4 regions of the Bacillus sp. URHA0034 genome follow, and region 3 is predicted to be linked to each of the others. Evidence: a T-box and tRNA genes for the amino acid it is inferred to sense, from the RefSeq annotation. Region 3 holds a T-box; the other regions hold tRNA genes.

Region 1 (4,941 bases), 4.0 Mb from region 3:
GGCGCTGCAAATCCTGATTTTGGATTCGTAGGGACGGATCGAAACGGCCGAGAAGTTAGGAGCCGCAGCTAGCCAAGTCTATAAGGCGAACTCGTTATTATGAAGTTTCTTCTACATTATCTAGTTTTGAGAGAATGAAAAAAAAAAATTTCTCTTGCAAAATAAAAAAAAGACATTATAATAAAATAGTGTCGAATAAATAGTCTGGTAATTAAGGCGAGAAGGTCACACCCGTTCCCATACCGAACACGGAAGTTAAGCTTCTCAGCGCCGATGGTAGTTGGGACTTTGTCCCTGTGAGAGTAGGACGTTGCCAGGCTGTATACGGAGGATTAGCTCAGCTGGGAGAGCATCTGCCTTACAAGCAGAGGGTCGGCGGTTCGATCCCGTCATCCTCCACCATAATTATTTCTTTCTTTACGCCGGGGTAGCTCAATTGGTAGAGCAACTGACTTGTAATCAGTAGGTTGGGGGTTCAAGTCCTCTCGCCGGCACCTTTAGTACGAGCCATTAGCTCAGTTGGTAGAGCATCTGACTTTTAATCAGAGGGTCGAAGGTTCGAGTCCTTCATGGCTCACCATAGTTTTACGATAGAAATAAGCTTTCAATATTGCGGGTGTGGCGGAATTGGCAGACGCACCAGACTTAGGATCTGGCGCCGCAAGGCGTGGGGGTTCGACTCCCTTCACCCGCACCATTTTGAAATTAAAACAACTCAACATATATGCGGAAGTAGTTCAGTGGTAGAACACCACCTTGCCAAGGTGGGGGTCGCGGGTTCGAATCCCGTCTTCCGCTCTCATGTTGCCGGGGTGGCGGAACTGGCAGACGCACAGGACTTAAAATCCTGCGGTAGGTGACTACCGTACCGGTTCGATTCCGGTCCTCGGCACCATTTAAGAAATGAATAATGCGCCCGTAGCTCAATTGGATAGAGCGTCTGACTACGGATCAGAAGGTTATGGGTTCGACTCCTTTCGGGCGCGCCATTATTTATCGGGAAGTAGCTCAGCTTGGTAGAGCACTTGGTTTGGGACCAAGGGGTCGCAGGTTCGAATCCTGTCTTCCCGACCATGAACTTCTTAACTATAATGGGGTCTTAGCTCAGCTGGGAGAGCGCCTGCTTTGCACGCAGGAGGTCAGGGGTTCGATCCCCCTAGACTCCACCAATTTGATTAGATGATGGCGGTGTAGCTCAGCTGGCTAGAGCGTACGGTTCATACCCGTAAGGTCGGGGGTTCGATCCCCTCCGCCGCTACCAACTATTATTTAAATACTATTACTTGGACCTTTAGCTCAGCTGGTTAGAGCAGACGGCTCATAACCGTCCGGTCGTAGGTTCGAGTCCTACAAGGTCCACCAGTAGTTTAAAATTCGGAGGAATACCCAAGTTCGGCTGAAGGGATCGGTCTTGAAAACCGACAGGCGGGTCAAACCGCGCGGGGGTTCGAATCCCTCTTCCTCCTCCATACCATTCTTATTATTATAAGTTACTATGGGCCTGCTCAAAAATTAAAAACTTTTTACTATCGCGGGGTGGAGCAACGAGCGTTGCTACAATGAATAATCTGCGAGTTGTACCCATCGAGCTGCTGCTTGATTAAGCTTTCTGAGATGGGGACAGTCAGTAACAAAACATGGAGCATACTCCAAACTTAATACTTTTTACTATCGCGGGGTGGAGCAGTCCGGTAGCTCGTCGGGCTCATAACCCGAAGGTCGCAGGTTCAAATCCTGTCCCCGCAATTGGTCTGGTAGTTCAGTTGGTTAGAATGCCTGCCTGTCACGCAGGAGGTCGCGGGTTCGAGTCCCGTCCAGACCGCCATATGTTGGCTCAGTAGCTCAGTCGGTAGAGCAAAGGACTGAAAATCCTTGTGTCGGCGGTTCGATTCCGTCCTGAGCCACCATTTTTTTGATAAATAAATATAATAATTTATGGCGGCTGTGGCGAAGTGGTTAACGCACCTGATTGTGGTTCAGGCATTCGTGGGTTCGATTCCCATCAGCCGCCCCATTTAAAACAATTTGCGGGTGTAGTTTACTGGTAAAACCTCAGCCTTCCAAGCTGATGTAGTGGGTTCGATTCCCATCACCCGCTCCAACATGTGGGCCTATAGCTCAGCTGGTTAGAGCGCACGCCTGATAAGCGTGAGGTCGATGGTTCGAGTCCATTTAGGCCCACCATAGTTTTTTGCAAAACAAAATAATTTTTATTGTTCCGCAGTAGCTCAGTGGTAGAGCTATCGGCTGTTAACCGATCGGTCGTAGGTTCGAGTCCTACCTGCGGAGCCATTTTATTTTATGGGGAAGTACTCAAGAGGCTGAAGAGGCGCCCCTGCTAAGGGTGTAGGTCGGGTAACCGGCGCGAGGGTTCAAATCCCTCCTTCTCCGCCATAAGAACGGCCCCTTGGTCAAGCGGTTAAGACACCGCCCTTTCACGGCGGTAACACGGGTTCGAATCCCGTAGGGGTCATACAAAAAAACTGATAACAATCGTTATCAGTTTTTTTGTGCGCTTATTTTATATTTAGGTGAGTCCTGCCTATTTCAATTCCACTCCTGTTAATCAACCTCTATTAACGTACACCTTTTATCAGATCCTACATCAATATGACCTGCTATGTTCTTAATTTACTCCTACAATAAATACCTGGTGCACTTTTTTCTTTCTCAAGAAATAATGGTCCCTTTGTACTAAAATTCACCCTACTTTGGTCCGGCTTTGCTGCCTTTCGTCTGCAATTTATACACTCTATTCATTATTTTAATATAACTTTATTTAAACCCCATCATTTTAGGAAACATTGATACCGTTTACATTTACTACATTTTACTTAAAATGTTTACTACAATTTTTATTATTGAAAAAATAGCTTTTCACAGTTAATTACATAGAAATATTCAAAAAAAGATACTAGATATTTGTCGAATGATGTAGGAAAATTTGTGGTTTAGTGTCGTATGATGTTGGGTATTGTAACTTAGTGGCTGAATTACTCAGTTATTGTCAAAAAAGATAAAAAAGTTTTACAAGGCATCTGGGCCATTTGCAATTATAATTGGTCAAAGAAATACATATTTTCAGTGAGATGAGGAGAGCCATGACGGTGAACACACTATATCCGACAGATTATCAGCTGCACTTATTTCATGAAGGCAGCTTCTTCCAGAGTCATCAGCTTTTTGGCGCTCATATCTTTAAGAATTCCGATAAGGTACATACACGATTTTGCGTTTGGGCTCCTAATGCCGCTAAGGTTAGGCTCGCGGGAAATTTTAACAACTGGAATGGTGAAGGATATGAATTGCAAAAGGTAAATGATGAGGGCGTTTGGATCATTGTCCTTAATCAAAATTTAGAAGGCTGTATTTATAAGTACGAGATTATAACATCTTCAGGTGAAAAGCTCCTTAAGGCTGACCCGTTTGCATTTTATTCAGAATTAAGGCCCCACACCGCTTCGATTGTATATTCTTTAAACAGTTATGATTGGCAAGACGAACAATGGATGAATCGAAGAGAAAAAAAGAATGTTTTATCGGATCCGGCAATTATATATGAAGTCCATGCAGGATCCTGGAAGAAAAAAGAAGATGACAGCTACCTAACCTATAAGGAACTAGCCGCTGAACTTATCCCTTATGTAATAGAGCATGGATTTACCCATATAGAACTTTTACCAATCATCGAGCACCCGCTTGACGCCTCATGGGGATACCAGGGTACGGGTTATTTTTCTGTGACCTCCAGGTATGGCACACCAGATGATTTTAGATATTTTGTGGACCAGTGCCATCAGCAAGGCATTGGTGTGATACTAGACTGGGTACCAGGTCATTTTTGCAAGGATGCTCACGGACTCTACCGATTTGATGGCACCCATATTTATTCATATGACACTGTTTATGACAGAGAAAATGTAGTATGGGGGACGGCAAATTTCGATTTAGGAAAAGGTGAGGTCCAAAGTTTCTTAATTTCAAATGCGTTATATTGGATTGATTACTTCCACATTGATGGCTTTCGAATGGATGCGGTAGCAAATATTATATATTGGCCGGACACCACTAACGGAAAGCGCGAAAATCCCTTTGGAATTAATTTCTTAAAAAAATTGAATAGAGAAGTACATGATTTCGATCCCCATTTTCTCATGATTGGGGAGGACTCTACGGATTATCCTCAAGTAACAGCGCCTGTACACTACGGCGGTTTAGGCTTTGATTACAAATGGAATATGGGCTGGATGAATGACATGCTTGAGTACATGGAAACACCGCCTTATTCTAGGTCAAAGGTTCATTCTAAGGTAACGTTTTCACTTTTATATGCTTTTTCCGAGAATTTTATGCTCCCATTTTCTCATGATGAAGTAGTCCATGGGAAAAAGTCCCTGCTGGACAAAATGCCGGGCGAGTATTGGGAGAAATTTGCTCAACTAAGGCTGCTGCTTGGATATATGTTTGCCCATCCTGGAAAAAAACTATTATTCATGGGGTTTGAAATCGGTCAATTTGCGGAATGGAAGGATAAAGAACAACTAGATTGGAACTTATTGGATTATGACATGCACCGCAAGTTAAACACATATGTAAAAGTATTAACTAAATTATATAAACGCTCAAAGGCTCTTTATGAATTGGATCATTTAAGGGATGGTTTTGAATGGATTGATGCGAATAACAGTTCCCAATCTATTTTTTCCTTCTTTCGAAAAGGAAAAAAGGAAGAAGATACATTAATTATCGTCTGCAACTTTACGGGAGTAGGGTATCCAGTTTATAGGATTGGTGCTCCGAAGGCGGGCGAATATCGTGAGATTTTTAATAGTGATTACCAAGAGTTCGGTGGGAATGAAATGGTGAATAAGAAGACCATATTAGCTTCTGAAGAGTCTTATCATGGTCAGCCATTTTCATTTGAGGTTGCCATACCACCGT
Region 2 (4,941 bases), 4.9 Mb from region 3:
GACGCCGGGGTAGCTCAATTGGTAGAGCAAGACCGAATGAGCTTCTTGAATAAACTTCAGCATACTGACCGAGCTGCTACTTGAATAATCTTTCTGAGGTCAGGATGACGGTAACAACGACAGCGTGTTTGAAATTATTATATATTCCTTACTTTACGCCGGGGTAGCTCAATTGGTAGAGCAACTGACTTGTAATCAGTAGGTTGGGGGTTCAAGTCCTCTCGCCGGCACCTTTTTTCTTACAGCTGCTTTTTACTTATTTGAATATGCGGGTGTGGCGGAATTGGCAGACGCACCAGACTTAGGATCTGGCGCCGCAAGGCGTGGGGGTTCGACTCCCTTCACCCGCACCAAAGTTTTTTCGAATGCAAAAAATTATTTATTCATAATGCGGAAGTAGTTCAGTGGTAGAACACCACCTTGCCAAGGTGGGGGTCGCGGGTTCGAATCCCGTCTTCCGCTCTCAAATTGCCGGGGTGGCGGAACTGGCAGACGCACAGGACTTAAAATCCTGCGGTAGGTGACTACCGTACCGGTTCGATTCCGGTCCTCGGCACCATACTTTTTGCACTAGCAAATAGTCTTATAATTTCGGGAAGTAGCTCAGCTTGGTAGAGCACTTGGTTTGGGACCAAGGGGTCGCAGGTTCGAATCCTGTCTTCCCGACCATGAAACTTCTTAAACAAAATGGGGTCTTAGCTCAGCTGGGAGAGCGCCTGCTTTGCACGCAGGAGGTCAGGGGTTCGATCCCCCTAGACTCCACCAATGCTTAAAAAAAAATGATATTATGGCGGTGTAGCTCAGCTGGCTAGAGCGTACGGTTCATACCCGTAAGGTCGGGGGTTCGATCCCCTCCGCCGCTACCATAATTATAAATGTGGTTTTTAAATGGAGGAATACCCAAGTCCGGCTGAAGGGATCGGTCTTGAAAACCGACAGGCGGGTTAAACCGCGCGGGGGTTCGAATCCCTCTTCCTCCGCCATTTTTATATTCTTTGGAGGGGTAGCGAAGTGGCTAAACGCGGCGGACTGTAAATCCGCTCCCTCAGGGTTCGGCGGTTCGAATCCGTCCCCCTCCACCACTTATAGGGGCATAGTTTAAAGGTAGAACTAAGGTCTCCAAAACCTTCAGTGTGGGTTCGATTCCTACTGCCCCTGCCAAATTTAATTTTGTTCTACTACTTGCCGATGTGGCGGAATTGGCAGACGCGCACGACTCAAAATCGTGTTCCGTGAGGAGTGTCGGTTCGACCCCGACCATCGGTACCATCTAGGATTAATACTATTGCGGGTGTAGTTTACTGGTAAAACCTCAGCCTTCCAAGCTGATGTAGTGGGTTCGATTCCCATCACCCGCTCCAAATTAAAGGGCCTATAGCTCAGCTGGTTAGAGCGCACGCCTGATAAGCGTGAGGTCGATGGTTCGAGTCCATTTAGGCCCACTCATAAATTAAATGATCAAACCGAACAGTCACTGTTCGGTTTTTTTGTATTATTAAAGTATTTATTCATTTTCTATAATGTAATTGGGAACGATACTAAGAAAATGGAATGGGGGAGGAGTCAATACATGCCTGAGCTCCCAGAGATGGAAAATTATAAGAACCAATTAAAACAAAAAATTGCTAACCAAGTAATAACTGACGTTCAAATAAATCGTGAGAAATCGATTAACATCAATCCTGATCTTTTCAAAAAAACTGTGCAGCACCAGCAAATAATCGATATCAAACGTCGAGGAAAGCACCTTCTATTCCAGCTGCAAAATGATCAAACGCTATTATTACACTTAATGTTAGGTGGATGGATGTTTTTTGGAACTGAGTCGGACAAACCTAACAGAACAATACAGGTGCGTTTATCATTTGGACAAAATCATCTTTATTTTATTGGTCTTCGTTTAGGCTATTTACACCTATATAATCAGATCCAAACAGAGGAAAAGCTGTCGGAATTAGGGCCAGAGCCATTAGATCCAAAATTTAACGAAAATGATTTTTTAAAAATTATAGGTAGTAAACATGGCCGTTTAAAAACGACATTGCTCGATCAATCATTTATTGCCGGCATCGGAAATTACTACTCTGCAGAGATCTGCTTTCATGCTGGAATAAAACCAACTAAGGATATTGATGACATAAACGATGGTGACCGAAGCCAACTATACGATTCAATGAAAAATGTTCTTCAGGATGGAATTAAGCACGGCGGTTATATGGATAATCCGCTCTATAAGGGTGACACATTAACAGGTGGTTTTAATCAACGATGCCAGGTTTATGACCGGGAAGGCCAACCGTGTAATCGGTGTGGAACAACCATCATTATTGAAATGATTTCCTCCAGAAAAACATTTTATTGTCCTAATTGCCAGAAATAATGAAGTTATATAAAAAAGGCTCAAACGATTTAACACGATCGTTTGAGCCTTTTTTGTGATTCATTAATCAATCGATATCATGTTTATTTTTTAACAAAAAGTGGTTTCACTTTATACATTAATGTTATATACTAAATATAAATAAGTATAACACATTTAAAGTGAGTTTAATTATTATAGGTTATTAATAGGGTAAAGGGGGGTGGTAACGATAAAACTTTCAAAGCGTCAGGACGAAATTCTGGAAATTGTTAAACTTAATGGACCAATTACCGGGAAAGAGATTGCTGAAAAGTTGTCTTTATCAAGGGCGGCGTTAAGACCTGACTTAGCCATCTTGACCATGTCTGGCAATATTGATGCCAGGCCGCGTGTTGGATATTTTTATAATGACAAATTTAAGGTAAAGCGCCAAGCGGAGAGAATCCTGCATCAAAGTGTCAATAATTATAAAGCACACCCTATTGTAGTTGGAAAATCAACATCTGTTTACGATGCCATTGTCCATTTATTTTTAGAGGATGTTGGTACACTTTACGCGGTTGATTTAGATGGTCATCTAGCTGGGGTGATTTCAAGAAAGGATTTACTTCGAGCATCATTAGGTAATCAAAATCTTTCAGAGTTACCAGTCAGCGTCATTATGACGAGAATGCCGAATATTATCACCATCTATCCGGAAGAAACTTTACATGAGGCAGCTAAAAAAATGATTCAAAATCACATTGATTCCCTTCCTGTGGTCCGGGAAAGTGACGGACAAGAGAATACATATTTGTTAGTAGGGCGAATTACGAAAACAACAATCACAAGGGCATATTTAGAAATGATGGATGAAAAATCAGACTAAGGGAGTGGCTGGCATTTTGGCACAAAAAGAAGTGGTTTATGTGGTTTCCGATTCAGTTGGGGAAACAGCAGGATTTGTTGTGAAGGCGGTTGCAACCCAATTTAATGGGGGCCAGGTTGACATACGTCGTAATTCCTATGTCGAAGATCTTGAGGATATTGAGGATGTCATACTATTAGCGCTGAGGTCTAATTCGATTATCGCTTATACGATTGTCATCCCATCCTTAAAGGAGTATTTAGACCGTCGTGCTGCTGAAGAAGGTATTATGGCAGTCGATTTACTGAGTCCATTAATGAATGCATTTGAAACCAAATTTAATAAGGCACCGCATCACCGACCAGGATTAATGAGGAAACTCGATGAGGAATACTTTCGAAAAATAGAAGCTATCGAATTTGCCGTTAAGTATGATGATGGACGTGACCCAAGAGGTCTAACAAAAGCGGATATCGTCTTAATCGGTGTATCGCGAACTTCCAAAACACCGCTGTCGATGTATTTAGCGCATAAACGATTTAAAGTGGCCAATGTTCCGCTTGTGCCGGAAGTGCAGCCCCCGGAAGAGTTATTTCAGATCCCAAGAAAGAATTGTATCGGGCTTATTATCTCACCTGACAAGTTAAATGAAATCCGCAAAGAACGACTAAGAGCGTTAGGTTTAGCTTCACGGGCAAACTACGCCAGTTATGAGAGGATATTAAAAGAACTAGACCATGCAGAAAAAATTATGAAGCGGGTGGGCTGCCCCATCATTGATGTATCAAATAAAGCAGTGGAAGAAACTGCAGGTTTAATACTAGACGTTTTAAAAAAAGAGAGGAGCTTTTAGTGATGGAGAAATTTGTTTACTTATTTGATGAGGGACACGGTAATATGAGAGACTTACTCGGGGGTAAAGGGGCAAATCTCGCAGAAATGACTAGAATTGGCCTTCCCGTGCCATTTGGTTTTACGATAACGACCCAGGCCTGTAATGCTTACTATGAAGCTAGTAAAACCATTCCAGCAGAAGTAGAAAAACAAACGCTGGAAGCTCTATGCGGCTTAGAAGAAAAAATGGGAAAAAAATTGGGCGACCCCAAAAACCCATTATTAGTGTCAGTACGGTCAGGCTCCGTTTTTTCAATGCCAGGGATGATGGATACAATTTTAAACCTCGGAATGAACGATGAAACGGTAGCAGGTTTAGCCACATTAACAAAAAATCCTCGTTTTGCTTATGATTCCTACCGGCGCTTCATTCAGATGTTTAGTAATGTAGTCTTAGAAATTGATACTTTTTACTTTGAGCAACACCTAGAAGAAACACGCGAACAGAAAGGCTACAGTTCAGATCCAGAAATGACAGCAGAGGATTGGCAAGAAGTGATCCTCGGCTATAAAGGGATTGTCAAAAAGCATACTAGAAAAAACTTTCCTCAGGACCCAAAACAACAGCTCTTCCTTGCTATTAACGCTGTTTTTAATTCTTGGAACAATCAGCGCGCCATCGTTTACCGCCGCTTGAATAAAATCCCAGAATATCTTGGTACGGCTGTAAATATTCAAAGTATGGTGTTTGGAAATATGGGTGATGATTCAGGTACTGGTGTTGCCTTTACGCGAAATCCTTCAACAGGCGAGCATGCTTTATACGGAGAATACTTAATAAATGCCCAAGGTGAAGATGTTGTTGCTGGTATTCGCACACCGCAGCCAATCGTAACCT
Region 3 (4,941 bases):
TGTTTTTTATACTCTGTTGATTGGACCGGAAATCAACAGCCATATTTAACAGAGCCTATTTTTTTAAATTCATCAATTGATTTGTTTTCCAAGGGAAGCAAGTCTAGTACTCTTTTATTTTGGAATATATTTTAAGATTTCGCTGTCTAATAATTAAAATGCTGTGGAGCTTGTGTCTTTTCTTTTCATTAAATCTTTCTTTTTAAGTAAATTGTTTAATTTTTCTGAGCTTAGGAGCATTACTACTACAAAAACAACAATACAAAGCGGGAAAATTCCTATCGTTGAATGTGTTGCAATGAAACCAAGAAGAGGCGGCATAAATGTACTACCTGTATAGGCCACAGCCATTTGATAGCCCATAATTGTCTGGGAATGCTTCTTCCCAAAACGATCTGGTGTTTCGTGTAACATACACGGGAATATCGGTGCTAATCCCAATCCAATCATAATAAAACCTACAAGCGAGAAGATGGACGGCAGTGGCAGGAAAAGAAGTACGGCACCGAATAATGCTATTATTTGGCCCATCCGAATGAGAGATAGATTACTAACTTTAAAGGTAATAAAGCCTGTAATAAATCTACCAACCGTTATTCCAGCGTAATAAAAGGAAACCCATTGTGCTGCAAGTGCCACGTGTAACTCTTTCACATTTACCAAATAGCTGCTTCCCCAAAGACCAACTGTTGATTCAACCCCACAGTAAAACAAGAAGGATGTAAGAGCCAGTTTGACTCCTTTCACTTGTAAAGGTTTCATTTCTTTATTCTCTTCATCATAGGTTAGACCTTTTGACTCTTCGGCTCCTCCATTCAAAGAAATAATGCTGTTATTTTTCACTTTATTCCATAAAGGCAAAGTGAAGAAAAGGATGATCACTAACGCAAACTGAATGCCAGAAATATCAAAATATCCGTTTCTCCAAGAATTTTGGCCTGAAATAAACTGAGCCATAATAATCGGACCAAGAGTGGCACCAACTCCCCAAAAACAATGTAACCAACTCATATGGTGTGCCTTATAATGTGTAGCAACATAATCATTTAATCCTGCATCAACAGCTCCTGCTCCCAATCCAAGTGGTATGGCACATAAAAATAACCAAACAATCGATGGAGCAAAGTGAAATCCTAGCAAAGCACAAGCAGTGATTAAGACGCTGACAAATGTAACCTTGCCAGTCCCAAACCTTTTTAGTACCTTCCCGCTGACTAAACTGGAGATAATAGTACTACCTGCAATTGTCATAAAAAGGAATCCAGCCATCTCCAATGGGGCCCCAATGTCAGGTTGCATCACAGGCCACGCTACCCCAAGCAGTGAATCAGGTAAGCCTAAGCTGATAAAAGCCGTATAAATTATTACTAAAAGGAGTGTAGCCATATTGTTATCCCGCCTATTTTTTTATTTTTATTCCTATGCTGTTGCATTCAACATAAGTTCCAGCCCAAGTCTTTGTAATCCATATAAATAGTCTTGTTTCCAATCACTTATTTTAAGGTCTGGAAGATGTTCTGCCGGGATATAGTTAGTGCTGACTTTGGCGATTTTTTCTAATCCTGATTCTACCACTTCATCATTGCAAAAAATGATGGAATGAGGGTTAATGATAGCCGTAAACGAGGCTACTAATCTGCTGATTGCATCAATCTGATCATCTTCGCAGATCGGCACCTTTTGGCTTCCAGTTCCATTTCCCAATGCTTGCCCGAAATTCCGGTCATTATATTGAGGAACGAATGAAACCTCACCGGCGAAGAATGTGCTTCCCCGCACAACATCTCCATTGATCATAAATCCAGCACCAGGACCATTTTGACCGGAATACAAGTATACAAGGGATTGATCTGCCTTAATTCCCCGATTATGATGATAACCGAGAACTGCCGCGTTCATATCATTCTCTACTACAACAGGTATTGAAAGATGGTCCTCATAAAATCCTTTTACATCAATATTTTTAAACTGCTCATAACCCGGTATATAAAAAATCTTCCCATTATCAACAGAACCAGGAACGCCGATTGCGATCGAATTAATTTTTGGATATGCAGTCATTAATCTCTCAATGGATGTAGTTAATAAATTTAAACCATCCTCAATTAATACACTCGGAACTCTCCCTTGTTCCTTTACTTCTCCAACACAATTAAAAATGGCATAATTCGTCTCAGTCCGCTCTAAGAAAATAGCTAGGCCCAGCATATGCTCAGGATTGTATGTATACCTTTTTGCTCTTCTTCCGCCACTAGAATCATCTAAACCGACTAAAATAATCTCTCCATCCTGTTCCATTTGTGCTAGGAACTTACTAATGGTGGGAAAACTAATTTTTAATTTATCTCTAAGTTCCACTTTTGTTGCACTTCCGAGCTCTAAAAGAGTAGTACGAATTTCTCGAAGTATTACCTTCCCCATCGATTTTGGAGTAGCATTCACAAACGTCACCACCTATTATCTATACTTATTAAAGAACTTTAATAAGTCTTGAACAAAAAAACTTATTAAAGTACTTTAATAAGTGGTCTTTTCAATATATCATGTAAAATCTTCAAAAACAATTGCTTTCTTCTTATACAGAAAGAAAACCATAATGCTAATAATATTTTTCATATTTTAATAACAGAATTTTTCATTTTGTACTCCACCTATTTTATTTATGTTAACTGATAAAAACAAAAATCCGTTCTCTATAATTAGTTGTTGAGCTATCCTGTAGTTAGTACAATAAAAAGGGGATCCCTCGAGCTATTCCAATCTTTAACTCTTGTCCCCGGTAGTTTAATTGAAAAGAAGAACGAATTTCTTTGGCAAGCCCGATTTAATTTAAACTGTAAAGAATTGTTTGACAATTAACTCTCCCCTTGTTACAATAAATTCCAATAAAAGCACACAAATTCGTTGATGAGAAAAAGTAGCGTTTCGTCTTGATCCATAGAGAGCTGACACTTTGGTGCAAGTCAGTGTTCGAGTGATACGTGAATATCCTCTCTGAGAAGTTAGGCTGAACTCTTTTAGTAAGCCTAAACGGAAGTCCACCGTTAAAAGGAACACGTATGATTGTACGTTGCTAAGTGCTATTGATCGGATCAATAGAATTAGGGTGGTATCACGGTTAACCCCGTCCCTTACAAGGGAACGGGGTTTTTGTGTGCTTTTAAAATTATTTATAGGAGTGAGTTATATGAACTCTAATGAAAGTAAAAAAACCGTTGTCCACCGTGAAGAACAAATTCGAAATTACTGGGGTGAAAATCATACCTTTAGGAAATCCGTTCAATTGAGAATACGGTAAAGAACCGTTCGTCTTTTTCGAGGGTCCCCCAACGGCAAATGGATTACCACATGTCGGTCATGCCTTTGGTCGAACGATTAAAGATGTGGTCGCACGGTACAAAACCATGCAAGGATTCCTCGTTGAAAGAAAGGCTGGCTGGGATACACATGGGCTTCCAGTGGAACTAGGTGTAGAAAAACAGCTGGGTATTTCAGGTAAACAAGAGATCGAACGATATGGTATTGAGCCCTTTATCAAAAAATGTAAAGAAAGTGTATTCACCTACGAGCAAAAATGGCGTTCATTTACAGAAGAATTGGGTTATTGGGTAGATATGGATTATCCCTATATGACCTTAACTAATGATTACATTGAAAGTGTCTGGAATATTTTAAGTAAAGTTCACAAGGATGGGTTGTTGTATAAAGGGCACCGAGTATCTCCCTATTGCCCCAGTTGTCAAACGACTTTAAGCTCTCACGAAGTGGCACAAGGCTACAAAGATGTAAAAGATTTATCAGCGACGGTTAAATTTAAACGTGTCGATGCCAACAATGAATATTTCTTAGGTTGGACAACGACACCCTGGACCTTACCTGCCAACGTAGCACTCGCCATAAACCCAAACTTAACTTATGTGCGTGTAAAAAAAGAGAATGAAGTATATATTGTTGCTAAGTCCTTAGTTGAAAAAGTACTTGGTGATTCTGTAACCGTGCTAAGTGAACATAGCGGTCGTGATTTTGAGGGCATAGCTTATACCCCACCTTTTAATTATGTAGAAGTTGAAAAAGGGCACCATGTCGTCTTAGCGGATTACGTCACTGAGAACAACGGTACTGGCATCGTTCATATTGCTCCAGCTTATGGAGAGGAAGACTACAAGACTGTTCAGCAGAATGGTCTATCCTTTATCAATGTGGTCGACCAAAAAGGATGCTACACATCCGAAATTACAGGACTCTCAGGCAGGTTTGTGAAGGACTGTGACCTAGATATTATTAAAATGCTTTCTGAAAACGGCACACTTTTTCATAAGGAAAAATATGAACACAGCTACCCTCATTGTTGGAGATGCGATTCTCCCCTACTCTATTATGCAACGGATAGCTGGTTCATTAAGATGTCGGCTTTAAAGGATAAGATGCTTGTTAACAATGCAACTGTTAACTGGTATCCTAACCATATTAAAAATGGGCGTTTTGGTAACTTCCTTGAAGACCTTCTAGATTGGAATATTAGCAGGAATCGCTATTGGGGTACACCATTAAACGTTTGGATATGTTCTAATTGTCGTCATGAAGAAGCACCAGGCAGTATCGAAGAACTACAAAAATTAGCTGGCACGTTGATCCCCTCTACGATCGAATTGCATAAACCATATATCGATGAAGTCCAGCTCACTTGTCCTCAATGTCGAAGTGTTATGCACCGAACATCTGAAGTTATAGATGTTTGGTTTGACAGTGGCTCCATGCCATTTGCACAGTATCATTATCCATTTGGAGATAAAGAAAAATTCAAGTCACAATTCCCTGCAGATGTTGTCATCGAGGGTATTGATCAAACAAGAGGTTTTTTTTACAGTTTGCTCGCGGTGTCAACACTTTACACTGGAATCGCACCTTATAAAAACGTTTTGTCACTCGGACATGTACTTG
Region 4 (4,941 bases), 2.0 Mb from region 3:
TCAAAAGGGAAACAGCCCAGACCACCAGCTAAGGTCCCAAAGTATACGTTAAGTGGAAAAGGATGTGGAGTTGCTTAGACAACCAGGATGTTGGCTTAGAAGCAGCCACCATTTAAAGAGTGCGTAATAGCTCACTGGTCGAGTGACTCTGCGCCGAAAATGTACCGGGGCTAAACGTATCACCGAAGCTGTGGATTGACACCGTTGGTGTCAGTGGTAGGAGAGCGTTCTAAGGGCGTTGAAGCTAGACCGTAAGGACTGGTGGAGCGCTTAGAAGTGAGAATGCCGGTATGAGTAGCGAAAGATGAGTGAGAATCTCATCCACCGAATGCCTAAGGTTTCCTGAGGAAGGCTCGTCCGCTCAGGGTTAGTCGGGACCTAAGCCGAGGCCGAAAGGCGTAGGCGATGGACAACAGGTTGATATTCCTGTACCACCTCTTTATCGTTTGAGTGATGGGGGGACGCAGGAGGATAGGGTAAGCGCACTGTTGGATATGTGCGTCTAAGCAGTTAGGCTGAGAAGCAGGAAAATCCGCTTCTCGTAAAGGCTGAGCTGTGACAGCGAGGGAAATATAGTACCGAAGTTCCTGATTCCACACTGCCAAGAAAAGCCTCTAGCGAGATAAAAGGTGCCCGTACCGCAAACCGACACAGGTAGGCGAGGAGAGAATCCTAAGGTGAGCGAGAGAACTCTCGTTAAGGAACTCGGCAAAATGACCCCGTAACTTCGGGAGAAGGGGTGCTCTTTGGGGTTCATAGCCTCGAAGAGCCGCAGTGAATAGGCCCAGGCGACTGTTTAGCAAAAACACAGGTCTCTGCGAAGCCGCAAGGCGAAGTATAGGGGCTGACGCCTGCCCGGTGCTGGAAGGTTAAGAGGAGGGGTTAGCTCACGCGAAGCTCTGAATCGAAGCCCCAGTAAACGGCGGCCGTAACTATAACGGTCCTAAGGTAGCGAAATTCCTTGTCGGGTAAGTTCCGACCCGCACGAAAGGCGTAACGATCTGGGCACTGTCTCAACGAGAGACTCGGTGAAATTATAGTACCTGTGAAGATGCAGGTTACCCGCGACAGGACGGAAAGACCCCGTGGAGCTTTACTGTAGCCTGATATTGAATTTTGGTACAGCTTGTACAGGATAGGTAGGAGCCTGAGAAGCCGGAGCGCCAGCTTCGGTGGAGGCGTCGGTGGGATACTACCCTGGCTGTATTGAAATTCTAACCCACACCCCTGATCGGGGTGGGAGACAGTGTCAGGTGGGCAGTTTGACTGGGGCGGTCGCCTCCTAAAGAGTAACGGAGGCGCCCAAAGGTTCCCTCAGAATGGTTGGAAATCATTCGTAGAGTGTAAAGGCACAAGGGAGCTTGACTGCGAGACCTACAAGTCGAGCAGGGACGAAAGTCGGGCTTAGTGATCCGGTGGTTCCGCATGGAAGGGCCATCGCTCAACGGATAAAAGCTACCCCGGGGATAACAGGCTTATCTCCCCCAAGAGTCCACATCGACGGGGAGGTTTGGCACCTCGATGTCGGCTCATCGCATCCTGGGGCTGTAGTCGGTCCCAAGGGTTGGGCTGTTCGCCCATTAAAGCGGTACGCGAGCTGGGTTCAGAACGTCGTGAGACAGTTCGGTCCCTATCCGTCGTGGGCGCAGGAAATTTGAGAGGAGCTGTCCTTAGTACGAGAGGACCGGGATGGACGCACCGCTGGTGTACCAGTTGTCTTGCCAAAGGCATCGCTGGGTAGCTATGTGCGGACGGGATAAGTGCTGAAAGCATCTAAGCATGAAGCCCCCCTCAAGATGAGATTTCCCATAGCGTCAAGCTAGTAAGATCCCTGAAAGATGATCAGGTTGATAGGTCAGAGGTGGAAGCGTGGCGACATGTGGAGCTGACTGATACTAATCGATCGAGGACTTAACCATAGTCTAAAGCGAATAAACTCATTTTTACCCAATTTCTTCTATAAATTATCTAGTTTTGAGAGAACGAACTCTCTAAATAAATAGTCTGGTAATTAAGGCGAGAAGGTCACACCCGTTCCCATACCGAACACGGAAGTTAAGCTTCTCAGCGCCGATGGTAGTTGGGACTTTGTCCCTGTGAGAGTAGGACGTTGCCAGGCTAGGCCCCTTTTGGGGCTATTATTTTGTTTACTTTTTACAGTTGGCCCGTTGGTCAAGCGGTTAAGACACCGCCCTTTCACGGCGGTAACACGGGTTCGAATCCCGTACGGGTCACCATTTTTTAAATATGGAGGATTAGCTCAGCTGGGAGAGCATCTGCCTTACAAGCAGAGGGTCGGCGGTTCGATCCCGTCATCCTCCACTATAATTTTTCTTTACTTAATGCCGGGGTAGCTCAATTGGTAGAGCAAGACCGAATAAGCTGCCTGAATAAGCTTCAGCATACTGACCGAGCTGCTACTTGAATAATCTTTCTGAGGTCAGATGACGGTTTCAAAGACAGCGTGTTTGAATTTAATATATTTTTTCTTACTATATGCCGGGGTAGCTCAATTGGTAGAGCAACTGACTTGTAATCAGTAGGTTGGGGGTTCAAGTCCTCTCGCCGGCACCTTAATACGAGCCATTAGCTCAGTTGGTAGAGCAGATTGCAGACTTCTGTGAATCAGCTTCTGCGGGCAATCTGCGAGAAAGAACGCAAGTTCTTTTGAGCATCTGACCTACCACAAATTAGTTGTAGAAAATCATCTTTGTATGAGCCATTAGCTCAGTTGGTAGAGCATCTGACTTTTAATCAGAGGGTCGAAGGTTCGAGTCCTTCATGGCTCACCATAGTTTATTTCAAAAGCAAAATATTGCGGGTGTGGCGGAATTGGCAGACGCACCAGACTTAGGATCTGGCGCCGCAAGGCGTGGGGGTTCGACTCCCTTCACCCGCACCATGCTTATGATTAAAAAATTAGCATATTTGCGGAAGTAGTTCAGTGGTAGAACACCACCTTGCCAAGGTGGGGGTCGCGGGTTCGAATCCCGTCTTCCGCTCCATATATGCCGGGGTGGCGGAACTGGCAGACGCACAGGACTTAAAATCCTGCGGTAGGTGACTACCGTACCGGTTCGATTCCGGTCCTCGGCACCATTTAATGAGCCCGTAGCTCAGCTTGGTAGAGCACTTGGTTTGGGACCAAGGGGTCGCAGGTTCGAATCCTGTCTTCCCGACCAGACGAAAGTTAATAATAGTAATCATGGGGTCTTAGCTCAGCTGGGAGAGCGCCTGCTTTGCACGCAGGAGGTCAGGGGTTCGATCCCCCTAGACTCCATTTATATTTATTGAAAAAAATGGCGGTGTAGCTCAGCTGGCTAGAGCGTACGGTTCATACCCGTAAGGTCGGGGGTTCGATCCCCTCCGCCGCTATAAACATTAATGCTAATATTACTATTAGTGTTAATGGACCCTTAGCTCAGCTGGTTAGAGCAGACGGCTCATAACCGTCCGGTCGTAGGTTCGAGTCCTACAGGGTCCATTGTTTTAAACGGAGGAATACCCAAGTCTGGCTGAAGGGATCGGTCTTGAAAACCGACAGGCGGGTTAAACCGCGCGGGGGTTCGAATCCCTCTTCCTCCTCCACAAAGTATATTATTATCGCGGGGTGGAGCAACGAGCGTTGCTTCTAGGAATAAACTGCGAGTTGTACCCATCGAGCTGCTGCTTGAATAGGCATTCTGAGATGGGGACAGTCAGTAACAAAACATGGAGCATTTTCCAAACTTTATAATTTCTATTATCGCGGGGTGGAGCAGTCCGGTAGCTCGTCGGGCTCATAACCCGAAGGTCGCAGGTTCAAATCCTGTCCCCGCAATTTGGTCCGGTAGTTCAGTTGGTTAGAATGCCTGCCTGTCACGCAGGAGGTCGCGGGTTCGAGTCCCGTCCGGACCGCCATTTTTATCCCAGTAGGTAAAACTGCTGTTGATATAGATATTTTTTTGTGTGGCTCAGTAGCTCAGTCGGTAGAGCAAAGGACTGAAAATCCTTGTGTCGGCGGTTCGATTCCGTCCTGAGCCACCTTTTTTTATATGGAGGGGTAGCGAAGTGGCTAAACGCGGCGGACTGTAAATCCGCTCCCTCAGGGTTCGGCGGTTCGAATCCGTCCCCCTCCACCATTATGGCGATTGTGGCGAAGTGGTTAACGCATCGGATTGTGGTTCCGACATTCGTGGGTTCGATTCCCATCAGTCGCCCTATTTCATTTTAATTAATGGGCTATAGCCATGCGGTAAGGCATCGCACTTTCACTGCGACATGCGTTGGTTCAAATCCGGGTGTTGCCTCCAAATTTACATTGCGGGTGTAGTTTACTGGTAAAACCTCAGCCTTCCAAGCTGATGTAGTGGGTTCGATTCCCATCACCCGCTCCAATATGGGCCTATAGCTCAGCTGGTTAGAGCGCACGCCTGATAAGCGTGAGGTCGATGGTTCGAGCCCATTTAGGCCGACCATATAGCATATTTTCTTATTGTTCCGCAGTAGCTCAGTGGTAGAGCAATCGGCTGTTAACCGATCGGTCGTAGGTTCGAGTCCTACCTGCGGAGCCATTTTTATGTCTTTGGGGAAGTACTCAAGAGGCTGAAGAGGCGCCCCTGCTAAGGGTGTAGGTCGGGTAACCGGCGCGAGGGTTCAAATCCCTCCTTCTCCGCCATAAATGCGCCTTTAGCTCAGCTGGATAGAGCATACGCCTTCTAAGCGTACGGTCAGAGGTTCGAATCCTCTAAGGCGCGTATCGAAAAGGGGCGATAAAGCCCGTCAAATCAACCTTCTATATCGTTTAGTGAAACGGTCAGAATAACGGTCATGTAAGAAATTACACCCATTATTGACTCGAATCATAAACGATCTAGAAGGTTTTTTTATATGACCAAAAGAAAAATTATTAGATGTTAATATTTTACTCTCCTTACTAGATTTGAGCAATTTCATACAGCT

What was found. A T-box is a leader RNA that pairs with one kind of tRNA and senses whether it is charged. The one in region 3 lies ahead of ileS (isoleucine--tRNA ligase), so its partner is inferred to be a tRNA-Ile.
Region 1: it encodes a tRNA-Ile, which carries the amino acid that the T-box ahead of ileS (isoleucine--tRNA ligase) is inferred to sense. The anticodon was not compared.
Region 2: it encodes a tRNA-Ile, which carries the amino acid that the T-box ahead of ileS (isoleucine--tRNA ligase) is inferred to sense. The anticodon was not compared.
Region 4: it encodes a tRNA-Ile, which carries the amino acid that the T-box ahead of ileS (isoleucine--tRNA ligase) is inferred to sense. The anticodon was not compared.

What each region holds. Positions count from the first base shown of each region.
Region 1 covers NZ_JBWCDK010000002.1:4,259,155-4,264,095, forward strand. Annotated here, with positions in the region: rRNA gene rrf (5S ribosomal RNA) at 204-319, shown strand; tRNA gene ACZ9EE_RS22335 (tRNA-Val) at 327-402, shown strand; tRNA gene ACZ9EE_RS22340 (tRNA-Thr) at 422-494, shown strand; tRNA gene ACZ9EE_RS22345 (tRNA-Lys) at 505-580, shown strand; tRNA gene ACZ9EE_RS22350 (tRNA-Leu) at 613-697, shown strand; tRNA gene ACZ9EE_RS22355 (tRNA-Gly) at 727-798, shown strand; tRNA gene ACZ9EE_RS22360 (tRNA-Leu) at 807-895, shown strand; tRNA gene ACZ9EE_RS22365 (tRNA-Arg) at 913-989, shown strand; tRNA gene ACZ9EE_RS22370 (tRNA-Pro) at 998-1,074, shown strand; tRNA gene ACZ9EE_RS22375 (tRNA-Ala) at 1,094-1,169, shown strand; tRNA gene ACZ9EE_RS22380 (tRNA-Met) at 1,185-1,261, shown strand; tRNA gene ACZ9EE_RS22385 (tRNA-Ile) at 1,286-1,362, shown strand; tRNA gene ACZ9EE_RS22390 (tRNA-Ser) at 1,377-1,469, shown strand; tRNA gene ACZ9EE_RS22395 (tRNA-Met) at 1,673-1,746, shown strand; tRNA gene ACZ9EE_RS22400 (tRNA-Asp) at 1,749-1,825, shown strand; tRNA gene ACZ9EE_RS22405 (tRNA-Phe) at 1,832-1,907, shown strand; tRNA gene ACZ9EE_RS22410 (tRNA-His) at 1,939-2,014, shown strand; tRNA gene ACZ9EE_RS22415 (tRNA-Gly) at 2,028-2,101, shown strand; tRNA gene ACZ9EE_RS22420 (tRNA-Ile) at 2,108-2,184, shown strand; tRNA gene ACZ9EE_RS22425 (tRNA-Asn) at 2,218-2,292, shown strand; tRNA gene ACZ9EE_RS22430 (tRNA-Ser) at 2,304-2,394, shown strand; tRNA gene ACZ9EE_RS22435 (tRNA-Glu) at 2,402-2,473, shown strand; gene glgB (1,4-alpha-glucan branching protein GlgB) at 3,102-4,941, shown strand, end outside.
Region 2 covers NZ_JBWCDK010000002.1:5,127,547-5,132,487, forward strand. Annotated here, with positions in the region: tRNA gene ACZ9EE_RS26900 (tRNA-Thr) at 158-230, shown strand; tRNA gene ACZ9EE_RS26905 (tRNA-Leu) at 269-353, shown strand; tRNA gene ACZ9EE_RS26910 (tRNA-Gly) at 391-462, shown strand; tRNA gene ACZ9EE_RS26915 (tRNA-Leu) at 471-559, shown strand; tRNA gene ACZ9EE_RS26920 (tRNA-Pro) at 593-669, shown strand; tRNA gene ACZ9EE_RS26925 (tRNA-Ala) at 690-765, shown strand; tRNA gene ACZ9EE_RS26930 (tRNA-Met) at 790-866, shown strand; tRNA gene ACZ9EE_RS26935 (tRNA-Ser) at 891-983, shown strand; tRNA gene ACZ9EE_RS26940 (tRNA-Tyr) at 998-1,082, shown strand; tRNA gene ACZ9EE_RS26945 (tRNA-Trp) at 1,088-1,161, shown strand; tRNA gene ACZ9EE_RS26950 (tRNA-Leu) at 1,185-1,269, shown strand; tRNA gene ACZ9EE_RS26955 (tRNA-Gly) at 1,288-1,361, shown strand; tRNA gene ACZ9EE_RS26960 (tRNA-Ile) at 1,369-1,442, shown strand; gene mutM (bifunctional DNA-formamidopyrimidine glycosylase/DNA-(apurinic or apyrimidinic site) lyase) at 1,571-2,380, shown strand; gene ccpN (transcriptional regulator CcpN) at 2,583-3,230, shown strand; gene ACZ9EE_RS26975 (pyruvate, water dikinase regulatory protein) at 3,214-4,062, shown strand; gene ppdK (pyruvate, phosphate dikinase) at 4,065-4,941, shown strand, end outside.
Region 3 covers NZ_JBWCDK010000002.1:218,209-223,149, forward strand. Annotated here, with positions in the region: gene ACZ9EE_RS03290 (MFS transporter) at 154-1,386, opposite strand; gene ACZ9EE_RS03295 (ROK family transcriptional regulator) at 1,420-2,421, opposite strand; T-box leader at 2,896-3,135, shown strand; partial or broken gene ileS (isoleucine--tRNA ligase) at 3,188-4,941, shown strand, end outside.
Region 4 covers NZ_JBWCDK010000002.1:2,253,156-2,258,096, reverse strand. Annotated here, with positions in the region: rRNA gene ACZ9EE_RS12890 (23S ribosomal RNA) at 1-1,919, shown strand, start outside; rRNA gene rrf (5S ribosomal RNA) at 2,004-2,119, shown strand; tRNA gene ACZ9EE_RS12880 (tRNA-Glu) at 2,163-2,237, shown strand; tRNA gene ACZ9EE_RS12875 (tRNA-Val) at 2,250-2,322, shown strand; tRNA gene ACZ9EE_RS12870 (tRNA-Thr) at 2,499-2,571, shown strand; tRNA gene ACZ9EE_RS12865 (tRNA-Lys) at 2,717-2,792, shown strand; tRNA gene ACZ9EE_RS12860 (tRNA-Leu) at 2,818-2,902, shown strand; tRNA gene ACZ9EE_RS12855 (tRNA-Gly) at 2,931-3,005, shown strand; tRNA gene ACZ9EE_RS12850 (tRNA-Leu) at 3,011-3,099, shown strand; tRNA gene ACZ9EE_RS12845 (tRNA-Ala) at 3,208-3,280, shown strand; tRNA gene ACZ9EE_RS12840 (tRNA-Met) at 3,302-3,375, shown strand; tRNA gene ACZ9EE_RS12835 (tRNA-Ile) at 3,411-3,484, shown strand; tRNA gene ACZ9EE_RS12830 (tRNA-Ser) at 3,496-3,588, shown strand; tRNA gene ACZ9EE_RS12825 (tRNA-Met) at 3,747-3,820, shown strand; tRNA gene ACZ9EE_RS12820 (tRNA-Asp) at 3,824-3,900, shown strand; tRNA gene ACZ9EE_RS12815 (tRNA-Phe) at 3,951-4,023, shown strand; tRNA gene ACZ9EE_RS12810 (tRNA-Tyr) at 4,037-4,121, shown strand; tRNA gene ACZ9EE_RS12805 (tRNA-His) at 4,127-4,199, shown strand; tRNA gene ACZ9EE_RS12800 (tRNA-Glu) at 4,220-4,292, shown strand; tRNA gene ACZ9EE_RS12795 (tRNA-Gly) at 4,303-4,376, shown strand; tRNA gene ACZ9EE_RS12790 (tRNA-Ile) at 4,381-4,457, shown strand; tRNA gene ACZ9EE_RS12785 (tRNA-Asn) at 4,479-4,553, shown strand; tRNA gene ACZ9EE_RS12780 (tRNA-Ser) at 4,567-4,657, shown strand; tRNA gene ACZ9EE_RS12775 (tRNA-Arg) at 4,663-4,736, shown strand.